DNA from 4 places in the Staphylococcus carnosus genome. Region 2 is predicted to be linked to each of the others. Evidence: predicted binding sites of a transcription regulator. Region 2 holds the regulator's gene; each other region holds the start of a gene.
The links. Region 2 encodes Rex, which represses fermentation and respiration genes when NADH is low (regulators of the CRP and FNR family bind a similar motif). Its sites were predicted from a motif close to TTGTGAAATATTTCACAA; they were not measured.
Positions count from the first base shown of each region.

Region 1 (4,501 bases), 460 kb from region 2:
TTTGCTATATTGGGTTTCTGCCCCTTGCCATATTAGCAGGATGGTTCCCATTAACTTTAGCTGACATCTTATTCTTCACAGGTATCTTTATCATTGTATATACCATTATATGGACAGTAAATTATTTTAAAAACAAAGCTTTAGTAGATCTGATAAACAAAGAGTTGAAGCAATAAGCAACAAAAAAGAGAGAAGGTTTGGGGGAACCTTCTCTCACATTTTAACAATATCAATTTTTAAGGAGTTACAGTAATGAAACCTAAAGGGGAGGTATTCATTACTTTGATTCTTTTTGTATATTTAATAGGAGCTACATTTAATAAGATTGTTGTTAATGTTTTGATTACTTACTTTGCCTACAATTATAAAGGGTAATCATGTCTTAATTCAGTGAATCCGATGTCGAATCCTCTATCATTCGAACTGTCTTCATTTGAATTAAGCATTAATACTTTCATATATACAAATGTTTCGATATCAGTAGATATTAACAATTTATCACAAGACTTTATTGCCGATAATATTTACATTCTAGGGATTATTGGGAGTTGGTTGAAATCGGTTGGGGAGCCGATTTCAATGAATGAATGTATAATATAGGGCTGAATGCTTAGAACTTGGGGAAACTCACATTTGATTCATTGCTTGCTTATAAAATTGTCAGATGACGATGAGTTAACGGGGGATTAACCTGTCGCCAATATCACTTGGAAAACGAAAGTCACCTCCTGAAATATACTTGCTGCAGACTCATCATTACGCGGGGTAACGTAGTGTTTGATGAAGTACTGCGAAGCAGAAATTCCTACCACAGTATTTCTGCTTCTTGATGATTTCTAAGGTGCAGAATCTAAGATGAACTCGTTCACTGATTAGCGTTTAGACTAGAAAACTCATTGAATCTCTAATCTTCGCTGGATGTAATAATTGAATAGATAGCGTTGCTAAAAGCGCATATCTATTATCTGTTCATATCTCTACGCTCTCTTGAACAGCAAATCCGCTTACAACAACTTTGTTATCTATTTCACATATAACTCTAACAAAGAATGTGAGAAAAATCACTAAATATGAACTAAAATTTTTGCACATGTGACATTATTGTGAACCTGTTTAATTGTCTGTAATAATTGAAATTTTCTGTTCTACCACAGTGATAAAATAGAACTTATATTTGCTATATAAAGTGGTTGGAATTTAAACTTGTTTGTGAATTTAAGGTAAGGGTATTTCGAAAAGTAAGAGAGAAAATTTCTTAGAATGAAAAGGAGGATAAAAATGGTAATCAAAGTAGAACGTATTTATGAAGATAAGGCGCAAAATGATGGTGTACGTGTACTTGTTGATCGTGTGTGGCCTCGTGGTGTTTCAAAAGAAAATGCGAATTTAGATGAATGGATGAAAAATATTGGCCCAAGTACAGAATTACGTAAATGGTTCGGTCATGATCCAGATAAGTTCGAGGATTTTAAAAAGAAATATATTGATGAGTTGAAAAATAATAAAGAACAGCACGATGAATTGAAAGTATTAGAAGGCATTATTAATGATGCACGTAAAGATGTGATTTTATTATATTCTGCTAAAGATGAAGAACATAACCAAGCAGTTGTATTACAAGAATATTTAAAAGAACAAGGTTATAAATAATAAGATCGATATCATTATAAATAAACAAATTTTAGAAGCTGGGTGTCTTTACAGGCATCTAGCTTATTTTTTGTGAATTAGAATAAGTACTGTTCTAATACAATGCATATCATATAGTACAAATATATAATACAGTTTCACAAGGTAGACACAACTATTTAAAATCCTTCAGAAATTAAGTGATTTTTTTCACAATAATAAGTATACTCATTGTGAAAACGGTAACATGATTTATAAAAACATCACATTAAATCCAACGGAGGGATTATTATGGTTGAAACGATCAAAGAAAGAAAATCACCATGGGCAAGCTTTAAAAAAGGTAAATGGTCTTCAGAAGTGGATGTCAGAAACTTTATACAGTTGAATTATACGTTGTATAACGGAGATTCATCATTCCTTGAATCACCTACACGGGCTACAAGTGATTTATGGGATCAAGTGATGGAATTAACACGCGAGGAACGTGAACGCGGCGGTATGTGGGATATGGATACAAAAGTTGCTTCCACAATCTTATCGCATGATGCAGGTTATTTGAATGAGGAATTAGAACAAATCGTAGGTGTGCAAACAGAAAAGCCATTTAAACGTTCTATGCAGCCTTTTGGCGGTATTCGCATGGCAAAAGCAGCTTGTGAAGCATATGGTTATGAATTGGATGAAGAAACAGAACGTATCTTCACAGATTTACGTAAAACGCATAACCAAGGTGTATTCGATGCATATTCAAAAGAAATGTTAGCATGTCGTAAAGCAGGTATTATCACTGGATTGCCGGATGCATATGGGCGCGGACGTATTATCGGAGATTACCGTCGTGTAGCTTTGTATGGTATTGATTTCTTAATGGAAGAAAAATTAAATGACTATAATAATATGTCGACAGTAATGGATGAAGTAACAATTCGTTTGCGTGAGGAACTTTCTGAACAATATCGTGCATTAAAAGAATTAAAAGTGTTAAGCGAACGTTATGGATTCGACCTCAGCAGACCAGCTGAAAACTTTAAAGAAGCAGTACAATGGCTGTATCTTGCTTACCTCGCAGCAATTAAAGAACAAAATGGTGCAGCGATGAGTTTAGGCCGTACATCTACGTTCTTAGATATTTATGCAGAGCGTGATTTACAAGATGGTGTCCTAACGGAACGCGAAGTACAAGAAATTGTGGATCACTTCATTATGAAATTACGTTTGGTTAAATTCGCACGTACACCTGATTACAATGAGTTATTCTCAGGGGATCCGACTTGGGTAACTGAATCTATCGGAGGCGTAGGTTTAGATGGTCGTGCAATGGTAACTAAGAACTCTTTCCGTTTCTTGCATACTTTGGATAACTTAGGACCGGCTCCTGAACCGAACTTAACTGTATTATGGTCACAACGTTTACCAGAAAACTTTAAAGCGTATTGTGCTGAAATGAGTATCAAATCAAGTTCTATTCAATATGAAAATGATGATTTGATGCGTGAAAGTTATGGCGACGATTATGGTATTGCTTGTTGTGTATCAGCAATGCGCATCGGTAAACAAATGCAATTTTTCGGAGCACGTGCAAACTTAGCCAAAACATTATTATATGCGATTAATGGCGGTAAAGATGAAAAATCCGGTATGCAAGTCGGTCCGGAATTTGTACCGATTGATTCTGAAATTCTTGATTATGATGAAGTTTATGCGAAATTTGATCAAATGATAGAATGGTTAGCGGGAGTTTACATCAACTCATTAAATGTCATTCACTATATGCATGATAAATACAGCTACGAACGTATTGAAATGGCATTACATGATACAGATGTCCACCGTACAATGGCAACAGGTATTGCTGGTTTGTCGGTAGCTGCGGATTCTCTATCTGCAATTAAATATGGACAAGTGAAAACAATTCGTAACGATGAAGGTCTGGTTGTCGATTTTGAAACAACAGGTGAATTCCCTAAATACGGAAATAATGATGCGCGTGTAGATGACATTGCGATTGAGTTAGTTAAATCGTTTATGAAAAAACTACGTAAGCATAAAACATATCGCGATTCTGAGCACACTATGAGTGTATTAACAATTACATCTAATGTCGTTTACGGTAAGAAAACAGGTAATACACCAGACGGACGTAAAGCAGGCGAGCCATTTGCGCCCGGTGCGAACCCAATGCACGGTCGTGATGAACATGGTGCATTAGCTTCATTATCATCTGTAGCTAAAATCCCTTATGAATATTGTAAAGATGGTATTTCTAACACATTCAGTATTGTTCCGAAATCACTTGGCAAAACAGATATGGAACAAAATCATAATTTAGTATCTGTATTAGATGGTTATGCAATGCAGCAAGGTCACCATTTAAATATCAACGTCTTTAACCGCGAGACTTTAATTGATGCAATGGAACATCCAGAAGAATATCCGCAATTAACAATTCGTGTGTCTGGATATGCAGTTAACTTTATTAAATTAACACGCGAACAGCAATTAGATGTTATCTCTAGAACATTCCATGAAAGAATGTAAGATTTGATCAGTAAAAGAAAGATATGAATTTTTATAGACATATCTTATAGGAGGGTACCAAACAATGGAAGGTCGCATTCACTCTGTAGAAAGTTTAGGAACAGTTGATGGTCCAGGTTTACGTTATATTATATTTACACAAGGCTGTTTATTACGCTGCCTTTATTGTCATAATCCAGATACTTGGAGTTTGACTGATGCACCAAGAAAAGTGTCTGCAGAAGAACTTGTCGAAGAAATTGTGCCGTACCGCCCTTATTTCAGCACTTCTGGGGGAGGCGTTACTGTAAGCGGCGGAGAACCGCTGCTTCAAATGCCTTTTTTAGAACAG
Region 1 covers NZ_UHCT01000001.1:532,953-537,453, forward strand. The annotation lists gene DYE31_RS02260 (DUF3021 domain-containing protein) at 1-176, shown strand, start outside; gene DYE31_RS02265 (DUF488 domain-containing protein) at 1,279-1,650, shown strand; gene pflB (formate C-acetyltransferase) at 1,921-4,170, shown strand; gene pflA (pyruvate formate-lyase-activating protein) at 4,235-4,501, shown strand, end outside.
Region 1: a site for Rex is predicted at 1,828-1,845, ahead of pflB (formate C-acetyltransferase). Genes of this name have one in related genera too.

Region 2 (4,501 bases):
TGTGCACCAAATAATGCATAGTATTGACCATTCTTTTCAAAAACACTAGGATCTTGCAAGCTCGGCAAAAAGTTTTCTGGCGGATTTTCTACAACAGGTTTAGGGTATTTATTCGCTTGGTGATGATTGTTGATAAAAGCTAATAACTGATACGGAAACAATAACTTTTCACGGCTCAGTCCAAGTCCTGTATAAAGAAAATGCAAATTATTTTGATAAACGAAAGTACTTCCACCTTTAATACCATAATTATCATATTGTGAATCTGGTTTTAATACACTGCCGTCTGTATTAAAATGTACCAAATCTGATGATTCATATTGATAACCATAACTTAGCCCCTGCTTTGAATAAAAAGGATACCATTCATGTGAAATATAATATTTCCCTTTATAGAAAATCATGCCATTTGGTTTCCCTGCTGCACCAAATGGGGGTTGGAGATGAAAAGTTTGAGTATATAATGATTGACTGACTTGCTGCTTCATTTCTGACAACATTTCAGTTGATGTTTGTTCTATGCGTTGATACGCTGCTTCATTTGACCATGGTTGCATGAAGGTAACCCCCTATTTCTATCATTAATCGTTATTATCAATATTTTATCATATTTTTTTGTCACCATATATCTCATTTTATGACCTAAAACAAATTATATTTACCAAAAAATGAATTAAAGTTCAAAGCATAAAAAAACTCCTCTTGCAATTAATATCATTCTTTATTATTATAAAACTTACTAACATTATCGGAAAAGAGGGAATTTTAATGATCTGGATGATTTTAAGCGGTCTTATTGTTGGCGGCTTGCTTGGTTTTGTAATGCAGCGAACTCGGTTTTGCTTAGCAGGCGGATTTCGTGATATGTATGTTCAAAAAAACAATAAAATGTTTTATGCCTTATTAATTGCTATTTCTGTACAAGCTATCGGCTTATTAGCATTTACTGCTATTATCGGAAAACCTTTAGATAACGGGACTTTCCCTATAGTAGGCACAGTAATCGGTTCATTTATTTTTGGTGTAGGCATTGTACTCGCAGGCGGTTGTGCCACTGGTACGTACTACAGAGCTGGAGAAGGATTAATAGGAAGTTGGCTTGCTTTAATTTCTTATGCTATCTTCTCAGCTATTACAAAAGCAGGTTTGCTTAAACCTGTGATGGAAAAATTGAATTCAAAAACGAATGTTAATGCAGATATGTCTACGAGCACAGGAATTCCTGCATGGATATTTGTAATCGGACTCGTAGCAGTTACAGGTTATCTTGTTGTAAGAACATTACGCAAACCTAAACCTAAAATTGCAATTCCAAAGTTAAAACAACGTTATACAGGGATTCGTCATTTCTTCTTCGAGAAGAAATTCCATCCTTTTGTTGCAGCAATCGCAGTAGGTTTAATCGCATTACTTGCTTGGCCAATGAGTTATTCAACAGGCCGAGAAGGAGGACTTGGTATTACTACCCCTTCTTCAAATCTAGTACAGTTTATTTTATCTGGTAAAACATCATTTTTAGATTGGGGCGTATTCTTAGTTCTCGGTATCTTTATCGGATCTTATATTGCTGCAAAAGGCTCTAGAGAATTCGCTTGGAGACTACCTGATAAAAAGACACTTCGTAATAGTGTTATCGGCGGTGCTTTTATGGGATTTGGTGCCTCAGTAGCTGGTGGTTGTTCAATCGGAAACGGTTTAGTTGCAACAGCAGCACTTTCATGGCAAGGTTGGATTGCTTTAGCCGCTATGATTTTGGGTACAAGATTTATGAGTTACTTCTTATTTGTAAAACCTATGAAAGCAATGCAAAAATCATCTAAACAAAACGCAGCACGTCCAGCTGCACAATCATAATTTCAAAATAATTAAGGGGCGTTTATATGTTATATGAATTGGGAACAGTAGGTATGGTATGTCCTTTTCCATTAATTGAAGCACAGAAAAAAATGGAAACGTTAAATATCGGTGATGAACTAAAAATCGACTTTGACTGCACGCAAGCAACAGAAGCTATTCCAAACTGGGCTGCAGAAAAAAATTATCCAGTTACTAATTATGAACAAATCGGCGATGCATCTTGGACAATTACAGTTCAAAAAGCATAACTTAAGCAATTAGAAAAAGCGTTCCAAACCTGAATTTGGAACGCTTTTTTTAATTGCTGTTTCGAAGATTGTTCATAAAGAATAAAAGCGATTGCAGCTCAATACCTAGATCAATCTGATGAACAGAGACATCGTCTGGTACATTAATTCGCGTTGGTGTAAAATTCAAAATACCTTTCACGCCGCTATCCACAATTTGATCTGCAGCTTCTTGGGCTGCACTTCCTGGAGTTGTTAAAATAACTACATCCAATTCTGCACTTTTCAAAATTGATTGCAAGTCTTCCATTTTATTTACGATGACTTTACCAACTTTTGTACCGACGATATCATCACGAATATCAAAAGCTTCGGTAATAACCATTTCATCATGGATAGAAAAATTATATGAAAGCAATGCTTTACCTAAATTCCCCACTCCGACCAAACCGATTTTAATCGTATCGCTCTCGCTGATTTTGCTTTTGAAAAATTCTAACAAACTTTCGACATTATAGCCGTAACCTTTCTTACCTAATTCTCCAAAATAAGAAAAGTCTCTTCTAATTGAAGCAGAATCAATATCTAACGCTTCACTGATTGTTTTAGAATTAACTCGGTCAATTCCTTTTTCGTGAAGCTGATTGACAAGTCTGTAATAAAGCGGCAAACGTTTTAAGGTCGCACGAGGAATATTATTTTTTTGATTACTCAATTTGTTTACCCCCACATCTTCAAAACTATTATGTCTGAACAAGTTCTAATCTCTCATGTAAATACTGTAATAGACTTTGTTGATTGTGAAAAATATGAAGTTCAGAAAAAAATACTCTTTGCAGTTCTTAGCCTTTTTCTTTTGAGGATATTACCATGTTCAAATAGTTTTTAATTTATATTGCAACTACATTAATCTTCTTAAATTAAAGGATTAAAGCATTTTTATTAACTAAGTATACCTTATACACCTCTAAAAATAAATAACTGTAAAAGTAACTTTCTATGAACAATTCAAACGTTAATAACGCAGATTATAGTTGATATTCTCCAGCTATTATCAGTGATGTAGTTACTATTATACGTTTAAATATATAATTTGAACACATGATTTTGTAACAAATTTAATACAATTGAATATTTATTGTCTGTTTTGATGTAAAACGATTCTTATTTTCAATGAAGGAAATTCATGATATTTAATAGGCATAACCACTATTTCCACTTATAATGGAAAGTAAGTCATTATATAGAGCGATAAGAAAGGAGGTCTACGAGCCAGTTTTAACTTAACAGTCTGACTCGTAAACATACGACATGATTTTATTACAACTCAACAATGTCTCTAAATCTTTCGATGGCGAAGAAATCTTTAATGATGTTCACTTCGAAGTAAAGAGCCATGAAAAAATAGGTATCGTCGGTCGAAATGGTGCCGGCAAGTCTACTTTAATGAAAATTATAGCTGGAGTCGATGGATATGATGAAGGCAATATTTCTAAAATCAAAAATTTAAAAGTCGGGTATCTGACACAACAAATGACACTAGATACAAACCACACTGTATGGGAAGAAATGTCAAAACCCTTTGCTAAATTAAAACAAATGGAAGCAGATATGCAAGCAGAAACTGCTTGGTTAGCTGAACATGCAGATGAATATGAAACAGAAACATTTAAAACACATATGTCTAAATACGAAACACTTTCCAATCAGTTTGAGCGATTAGAAGGTTATCAATACGAAAGTAAAATTAAAACTGTATTGCATGGTTTGGACTTTTCAGAAGACGATTTCCATCGTCCCGTCAACGATTTCAGCGGCGGACAAAAAACACGCCTCTCACTAGCTCAAATGCTATTAAGTGAGCCAGATTTATTATTACTGGATGAACCGACCAACCACTTAGACATGGAAACGACACAATGGCTAGAAGATTATCTAAACTATTTTAAAGGTGCAATCGTAATTATCAGCCATGACCGCTTCTTCCTCGATAAAACGGTAAATCAGATTTATGATGTCGCTCTAGGTGCTGTTCAACATTACGTCGGCAACTACAGCAAATTCATCACGCAACGCGACCAATATTATGAAAAGCGTATGCAAGAATACGAACGTCAACAAGCTGAGATAAAACGTCTTGAAACCTTCGTAGAAAAAAATATTACACGTGCCTCTACAAGCGGTATGGCCAAAAGTCGCCGAAAAGTATTAGAAAAAATCGAACGTATTGATAAACCGATGTTAGATGCCAGAAGTGCAAATATTCAATTTGATTTCGACCGCAATACTGGTAATGATGTATACCATATTCGCAACTTAGAAATCGGCTATCATGATCAACCCGTTACTTCCCCTATTACACTTGAAGTTTCTAAAGGTGATCATATTGCAGTGATTGGCCCGAATGGTATTGGCAA
Region 2 covers NZ_UHCT01000001.1:995,248-999,748, reverse strand. The annotation lists gene DYE31_RS04625 (GH32 C-terminal domain-containing protein) at 1-557, opposite strand, end outside; gene DYE31_RS04620 (YeeE/YedE family protein) at 769-1,854, shown strand; gene DYE31_RS04615 (sulfurtransferase TusA family protein) at 1,881-2,105, shown strand; gene DYE31_RS04610 (redox-sensing transcriptional repressor Rex) at 2,155-2,799, opposite strand; gene DYE31_RS04605 (ABC-F family ATP-binding cassette domain-containing protein) at 3,396-4,501, shown strand, end outside.

Region 3 (4,501 bases), 320 kb from region 2:
TAATATCCGTTATTATGATACCGTAAAATAATAAATAAAGCTTGTGTAAAGCAAAGCTTTTTCAAGAAGTCTCGAACTTGTTTCGAGGCTTCTTTTTATTACATATATCAAACATTCATTTTCTTCATTTCATTCCCCCTTGCCGTTAAAAATTGGATAGTTATCAATAAAATCTTTATAATAGGTATTTAATGCATTTATATTCCATATCGCATTTAAGAAAAAAACAATCTTAGAGGTGACTAGAGTTGAAGCAATTTCTCAGAGCGTTGCGAAAAGCAACTAAAGGTGTAGATTTGAGTTTGATCGTAACCTTTATCCTGCTCGGATTAATAGGTATTGTTATGGTGTATAGTGCCAGCATGGTGCCCGCTTCAAAAGGATCTTTAACCGGCGGCTATCCTGTTGCCAGCAATCATTTCATGAAACGCCAAGCTGTTTATTTTATGATTGGGGTTTTAATCATCTTATTTTCTCTTGTTGTTAGAATTGATTTCTTCAAATCTCCGAAAGTTCAATTTGTCATGTTACTGATTACCTTTGGTTTATTAGCATTAACTTTACTCATTGGTAAAGAAATCAACGGTTCCAAAAACTGGTTGAATTTAGGATTTTTCAGCCTTCAATCTTCAGAATTTTTAAAACTCGCATCTATTTTTTACTTCTCTTATATCATCGATAGAAAGTTGAGTAAGCAACAAGATTACCAAGTCTCAGAATTACTTCCACCACTGTTATTGCTAGTTGTTGCTCTCATCTTAGTACTCTTGCAAGGTGATTTAGGCGGAACAATGCTGACCGTTGCGATTATCGTATGTATTTTACTTTATTCTGATATTAAAAATAAAATCAAAATGCAGATTTTCAGTATCGCTGTCACACCCGTTATACTTTATTTGGTTTATACATTATTATTCGATGCCAAAAACATCTACAGATTGAAACGAATCGCTGTTTTCTTAAATCCGTTTCAATATGAAAATAATGAAGGATATCAACTTACAAGCGCTTTAATTTCAATTGGTAATGGCGGTTTATTCGGCAAAGGACTCGGCAACGGTGTCTCAAAGCTCGGTTATTTGCCAGAACCTCACACTGACTTTATTTTCACTGTAGTATCAGAAGAGTTGGGATTACTAGGCGTATTGATAGTTCTAGGACTCTATGGCTGGGTAGTCGTTAAGAGTTTAATCTATGCTGGTCGTACAATTAATCACTTTTATAAGTTGATTTGTATTGGTATTGGCAGTTATATCTTCATTCAAGCCTTCGTTAACATCGGCGGTGTGTCTGGTACAATTCCTTTAACAGGTGTTACATTACCACTGCTGAGTTATGGTGGTTCATCAATGTTGAGTGTCAGTATTGCTTTTGCGGTTCTAATTATGACGACACGTAAAATCAATCGCGATCGTGCATCAAATCAAAAAATACATACCATTAAATAACACGACAAAAGCAGAACAATCACGAGTTTCAACTATCTCACAACGTTCTGCTTAGAGTATAACTATGGGCCATCAACATTTCTGATTGATGGCCCATACGTTTCCAATATTTACATTTTCATTCATCCATATCGTTCTTATTTATATGCAAGCGAACGATTTTTCTTGCTTAAATGCCACATCGTTACAAGGGCTAAGACACCAAACAATGCTAAGAAGATAAAAGCTAAGTGGCTTGTTCCAGTGATACTTGTTACATATGTTATAACAAGTGGTGGGAAGAAACCTCCAAGTCCTCCCATCATTGAAACAATACCGTTTGCGACACCCGCTTCTTTTTGGAAGTACTGAGGTACAAGTTTGAATACCAATCCATTTCCAATACCTGCACACACACTGACTGTTAAACATCCTACTGTGAATAAAATCATATCATTGGCAATACCTAAAATAATTGCACCGATAATCATAAATAAAAAGTCTACTTTCAGTGCTTTTACAGCATCAATTTTATCACCGATAATACCGCCAAGAGGTCTTAAGAATGTAGCAATCGCAATAAAGATACCTGCACGTATACCTGCATCTACTGTAGTCAATTCATAATGATCGACTAAGTATTTCGGTAAGAAGATACCGAATGCTACAAATGAACCAAAGGTAATAAAGTACCAAAAACTTAAATAGTATGTTCTTAAATCTTTAAGTAAATCTTTTGTTTGTGCTACTAAAGGAATTTTAACTTTAGGCTCTTTAGCATCACCTAAGAAGAACATGACAATCGCAAATACTGCCATCACAATTAAGTATAATCTGACAGTTGATTGCCAGCCGATTGCCCCAGCAATCGGAGGTGCTAAGAATGAAGATACCGCTGTACCTAAGTTCCCCATTCCATAAATACCGTTTGCTAATCCTACTTTATCTTTAGGGAAATACTTAGGAATTGAAGTTACACCTACTGAAAAGACTGCGCCGCCAACACCTAAGAAAAATCCTGCTAACATCAGCATGTTCACTGATTGCGCTTGACTAAGCAAGAAAATCGGGAATAATAATATGATAAAACTAGAAAAGAAAACCCATTTAGCGCCAATTATATTAGTTAAATAACCAAATGGAATACGTAAAACCGATCCTAAAATAACAGGAATTGCAAGTACAATTGAAATTTGAGAACTTGTAATTTTAATGTCCTGTGAAATCATCGGCATCAATGGTGCAATGATGCTCCACACCATAAAGCCGGCTACCAAACTTAAAGTTTGGACTGTTAATTGTAAACCGCCTTTTGATTTGTTCATTTTTTTCACCCTAACATTTTCATATCAAAAAAGAGTAGCAGTACCTCAGTGCATTATTTCACTTTGAGTCGAAGTTATTTTTAATATTCTAAGATACTGCTTATAGTTTATATTTTATAGGTCGTGTGAAAGATTGAACATAAGGGCTTTCCCTTAAAAGATTCGGCTTTTCCCTAATAGGTGTTTAATAGGTCTAAACCTTGTCATACCAGCGTTTACAGTCACATTTTTGCCACAATTCAACAATAAAAAAAGAACCTGTCTTTATCGACAGATTCCAAAAATTCATCAAAAATCAAGTAACTTTTTCTTCAAAGCATACTCTACTAATTCAGGTTTTGATTTTAAATTCAATTTTTGCATAATATGTGTTTTATGCGCTTCAACTGTTTTAACTGACACAAACAGTTTTTCGGCAATTTCTTTATTTCCATAGCCTTTTGCAATCAACGGGAGAATCTCTAATTCTCTTTTAGACAAAATACGGAATGGATCATTCGTACTATTAGCATCTTGACCTGTATTATTGACGAATTCATTAACTAATGAAGTGGTCATTTTAGGATCAATATACGTATCGCCGCGGTAAACAGTACGAACGGCAGATATGAGTTGTTCATCTGGTGCATTTTTTAAAATATAACCCTTAGCACCATTACGCAAGACATGGAATAGATACTCTTCATCATCATACATCGTTAAAATTAAAATCTTAGTATCAGGAAAACTTTCCACAATTTTACTTGTAGCAATAAGACCTGATTCACCTGGAGGCATACTTAAATCCATAATTAAAACATCCGGTTGGTGCTGCATCACTTTTTGATAAGCTTCTACACCATCTGCAGCTGTATCTACGACTTCCATATCATCTTGAAAATTCAAAATCATAGAGAATCCAGTTCTTACAACTGCATGATCATCTGCAATCACTATCTTCAACTTAAAGTCTCCTATCGTTAATCAGTTATTGGAACTTCCAATGTTACAATGGTGCCGCGATTGATCTGAGAATCTATATTAACTGTACCATTCACCAATTCTGCACGTTCATTCATGCCGAATAAACCTAACCCTGTTCCTTTAGGATCATCTCCCCGTTTAAACCCGACACCCCGATCACTCACTTCTGCAATAATATTATTTTCATTCAATTGCAGTGAAACTTCAACTATATCGACTTGTGCATATTTTAAAGCATTAAACAATGCTTCTTGCACTACTCTATATACCACAGTTTCAATTTCATTATCGAAGCGTTGTGCAGAAAAATTAGTATGATAATTTACATGGATGCCATAATTTTTTTCAAATTGTTTAAAGTAAGAACGGAAAGCAGCATCTAAACCTAAATCATCAAGAGATGACGGACGTAATTCTACTGATAAATTACGAACATCATCTATCAAGCGAGACATGATACCTTCTATCCGTTTTGAATTATCTATTAACTCATCTTTATCTTGCTGGTATTTTAATAAACGCAGTTCAACATCGACATTGATTAGTTCTTGTACAATGCCGTCATGCAACTCTCTTGAGATACGTTTTCTTTCATTTTCTTGAGCTGAAATTGTTTTTTGCATCATTTTCCGTTGATACATTCGCTCTTGACGCTGAATTTGCGGAGAGACGTTGTGTAATGTAAATGCATAAATTCCTTTTTCATGATCAATCAATTCATAAGATGCTGTATAAGGTTGGATTTTATTGTCTTTTGTGCGTATAAATACTTGGAAGCTGCCTTTT
Region 3 covers NZ_UHCT01000001.1:670,915-675,415, reverse strand. The annotation lists gene DYE31_RS02920 (hydroxymethylglutaryl-CoA synthase) at 1-31, shown strand, start outside; gene DYE31_RS02915 (FtsW/RodA/SpoVE family cell cycle protein) at 249-1,448, shown strand; gene DYE31_RS02910 (nitrate/nitrite transporter) at 1,586-2,752, opposite strand; gene nreC (nitrate respiration regulation response regulator NreC) at 3,041-3,694, opposite strand; gene nreB (nitrate respiration regulation sensor histidine kinase NreB) at 3,712-4,501, opposite strand, start outside.
Region 3: a site for Rex is predicted at 2,876-2,893, ahead of DYE31_RS02910 (nitrate/nitrite transporter). Genes of this name have one in related genera too.

Region 4 (4,501 bases), 530 kb from region 2:
CCTCATCTCTCTGTCTATTTGTAAATGGATGTGTGTTCCTGCAATTAAATAAGTTTGTTTGATTCAACAATTTCATTGTATCATAATCAGCAGCTAACATAGGAATTGCATCACTTCACCCTGAAGCAGAACATTTTCATCCATTTTCAAAAAGTTCTTTTTACAAAAATATGATTGCTTCAAAACATTATTTCTATCTTGAAACCAATGTCTTTCCACAATCATATTAATAATTTATTTTTTAGAATTAACCCTTTAACCTAGGCAAGTACTAAAATACGTTAACCGCACCTGTTGCTAATCGGATAATACCTATAATTGCGAAAAGAACAATGAAGCCCATTAATACATAATCACGTGTAATTAATTTTTGACCTTTATTTTTCTGAACAGTGTAATATACGAAAAGTCCTGGTATATAAAGCAACATTGTCAACAACAAGTAGTCCACGCCTGCTGCGTAAATGAGCCATATCGCATAAATTGATGAAATGATACCGATAACTAATTGAACGTGACTCTTACGATCTTCTTGAATCGTATATTTAAATTGATAGAAAGCACTGAATGCATATGGAATTAATATGGCACTTGATGCGAGTGAAAATGCGAACTGATAAGCACTTTCTGTAAATAACATACTGATTAAGAAGAGCTGTACTAATATATTGGTGATTAATAATGAGTTTACTGGTGCGCCGTTACTATTTTGTTTTGCGAACCATTTAGGGAACATTTTATCTTTTGCTACAACGAAAGGAAGTTCTCCAGCTAGGAGTGTCCAACCTAACCATGCACCGAGCACTGAGATAATCAGACCGATATTAACAACCGTTGAACCCCAAGGTCCGACAATGTGAGCAAGTAATGAAGCCATTGATGGTTGATCTAATTGTGAAATATGTCCTTGTTCAATTACACCTTGTGCAAGTACTGTTAACAAGAAGTAAATAATCAACACAAGTAAAAGCCCAATAACTGTTGCTGTACCAACATCTTTTTTAGTTTTGGCACGACCTGAGAATACAACTGCTCCTTCAATACCTGTAAATACCCAAACAGTAATCAACATAGTGCTTTTTACTTGTTCCATAATATTTGAAAAGTTAAGTGGTAAAGTAATGTTGCCTTTCATACCTGCAAAACCTGCCATAAAAGTGTCAAAATGGAATGCTACCAGCATACATACGATAGCCAGGAAGATTGGAATCAACTTCGCAACTGTTACTATACTGTTAATCAACGCGGCTGTTTCAACACCACGTAATATCAAGAAATGTACACCCCAAAGTAAGATAGAGGCCACAATAATACTTGGAAGTGTATTTCCACCTTTAAATATCGGGAAGAAGTTGCCGACTGCTGACATCAGCAATGTCGCATATGCAACGTTTCCTAAGAATGCGGCAAACCAGTATCCCCATGCACTAGAGAAACCAACAAAGTCACCGAAACCTGCACGTGCATAACTATATATTCCGCCATCTAAATCTGGTCGTTTATTTGTTAAGTTTTGGAATACAAATGCTAGTGAAATCATACCAACTGCAGTAATAATCCAGCCAATAATAATCGCTAATCCGCCGGCATTGCTGCCCATATCTGAAATGATGTTGAAGGCACCGCCGCCAATCATCGAACCAATGACCAAACCGATTAAAGCTGTTTTACTGAGTTTATTTTGTTCTAATTGTTCGCTCATTTTCAAAACTCCTTTAATACTTGCAGCTATAAAAGAAGTGAAAATCATAATTTTCTAGCTGCTAAGCATGTGTTGTCAATTTATTAAATTTTTGACGCATACTGCTTTAATAGTTTTTCGTGCGGTCTTCAAAAGTATACGGGCTATTTATCGACTGCCGCCGTTTAGATTTATTTTCAAAGCAGTATTATTGATTGGAAGCAAGACTTTAAATGAAGACTTCGAATTACTTCTATTGATGCAATCCATTTCATTTAAAGCCAAGCTGCCACTTTGAAATTAGATATCTTCACGGTATAACGGTTGACTCATGCAACGAGGGCCCCCTCTACCGCGAACCAATTCACTACCTGTAATTTCGATTACTTTAATACCGTTATCACGCAATAATTGGTTAGAAACATAGTTGCGATCATAAGTGACAACAACACCTGGACGAATTGTTAATGTGTTAGAACCGTCATTCCATTGTTCACGCGGACCGACAATCGGATCTCCATCTCCAGTTGGGATAAAAGTGATTTCATCTAAACCTAAAGCATCTTTTAATGTTTCTTTTAAATTAGATGATTTAGTAATCTTAATATCTTTACCGTCATCACTTGGTTCGATAGTGAAGATATTCATATCGTCACCTTTTTTCTCAATAGCAGAATGGATTGTGAATTTATCGTAATCAATCATTGTAAATACTGTATCGAGATGCATGAAAGCTCTTGTATTCGCAATTTCAATTGCTACGATTTTTTTGATTTTAGATTCAGGGTTAGCAAAAATATGTCTTGCTAATCTTTCAATTGCTTGCGCTGATGTTCTTTCTGAGATGCCCACTGCTACAACTTCTTCTGATAATACTAATTCATCTCCACCTTCAATATTGTATGGTGAATTACGATCTAACCACACCGGCACGTCTGCATCTTTGAAACGTGGATGATGTTTTAAAATATATGTGAAGAAAATAGATTCTCTACGGCGAGCTGGCCAATACATTCTATTAATTGTCATACCATTGCCGATAGATGCTTGCGGGTCGCGAGTGAAGTACAAGTTTGGCATTGGGTTCATGTAGAATGGATAAGAATCATCTAAGTATTCTATAAGGTGTTCTTTCTCTAAAGGAATTTCTTCTTTGCGCACACCTGACATTACTTTTTCTACTAATTCTTTATTATCTAAGTCTTCGAATAATGTTCTCACCGCATCTTCGTGGCCTAATAAAGTTTCTTCAGATTCCGCTAAAACATCTTCGATAAATTGTTTGCGCACTTCTGGCTCTTCAATTGCTTCTGCTGCTAAGTCTTCAAGATAAACAACTTCTATACCTTCATCACGAAGCGTTTGAGCGAATTTATCATGTTCTTCTTGGGCTACTTTCAAGTATGGGATATCATCAAATAATAATTCGCCAAGATACTCAGGTACTAAATTTTCTAATTCTTTACCAGGACGTTTAAGCAACACCGTTTTCAATTTTCCGATCTCACTATTTACTTTAATTGGATGTTCATTCATTTGTGAAACCTCCTTGTTCTATTTGTCTACATTGTAAGCCCTTGCAAACACTTCTCATGTGATTAAAATCACATAAAGGATGTTGTATTTTTCACACTCTTAAATTTATTCATTGCATAATTTTGTATAAACCCTACAATATTCACTCCTTTTTATGCATAATCGTAGGTATATCCATCACTTTTACAGTTTTAATTTCTTTAAAAAGTATTTTATTCATTATTTAGAGAATATATTCATAATGTAAGAATCAACATTGGAATGTGACTGTATTAACACGTGTTATCACTCCTATACAATGAATATTAATTTATTTTGCATATAACTTAATGCGTTTGATTAAAAATAATTCTGTTAGTGTGTCAAATAAACTCTTGTACCCACAAACATAAAAAACTGCCACCTTGTTTAGGTGACAGTGAATATTTAAATATCTTCTCTATAAATAGGTTGGCTCATACAGCGCGGACCCCCGCGTCCACGTACTAATTCGCTTCCTTTGATTTCAAGTACTTTAATTCCTTTATCACGTAGTAACTGGTTAGATACAAAATTTCGATCATAGGTTACCACTACACCCGGTCTGATTGTCAGTGTATTAGAACCGTCATTCCATTGTTCACGCGGTCCAATAATCGGATCGCCGTCTCCTGTTGGAATCAGTTCAACATTCTCGATATGCAATGCCTCTTCAAGTGTTTCTTTTAATGAGTCTGATTTTGTAATTTTAATATCATCACCATCAGGTTCGATAATAAAGATGCTGAATTGATCACTCATCTCTTGAATAGCAGAATGTATAGTAAATTTGTCGTAATCAATCATTGTAAATACTGTATCAAGATGCATGAATGCACGTGTATTCGGAATTTCGATTGCAATAACTTTTTTGAATGTCGAATTCGGTTGTTCAAAAATTTTACGCGCAATCTCTTCAACAGCAGGTGCAGAAGTACGTTCTGAAATACCGATTGCTAATACTTCTTTTGAAAGTACTAATTGATCGCCGCCTTCCATTTGATACGGCATATGGCGGTCATACCAAATAGGTATATCTGCATCAGCAAATCTTGGATGATGCTTCAAGATATAATCAATGAATAATGTCTCACGACGTCTCGCCGACCAATGCATTTGATTCACAGAAACACCATTACCAATAAAAGCTTGTGGATCTCTTGTAAAATAAAGGTTAGGTAAAGGATCCATATAAAATGGATATGGATGTCGCATATATTCTGTTAAATGTGATGTTTCAAGTTGTATATCTTCTCTTCTAACACC
Region 4 covers NZ_UHCT01000001.1:467,221-471,721, reverse strand. The annotation lists gene arcD (arginine-ornithine antiporter) at 272-1,702, opposite strand; gene arcA (arginine deiminase) at 1,982-3,217, opposite strand; gene arcA (arginine deiminase) at 3,644-4,501, opposite strand, start outside.
Region 4: a site for Rex is predicted at 3,274-3,291, ahead of arcA (arginine deiminase). Genes of this name have one in related genera too.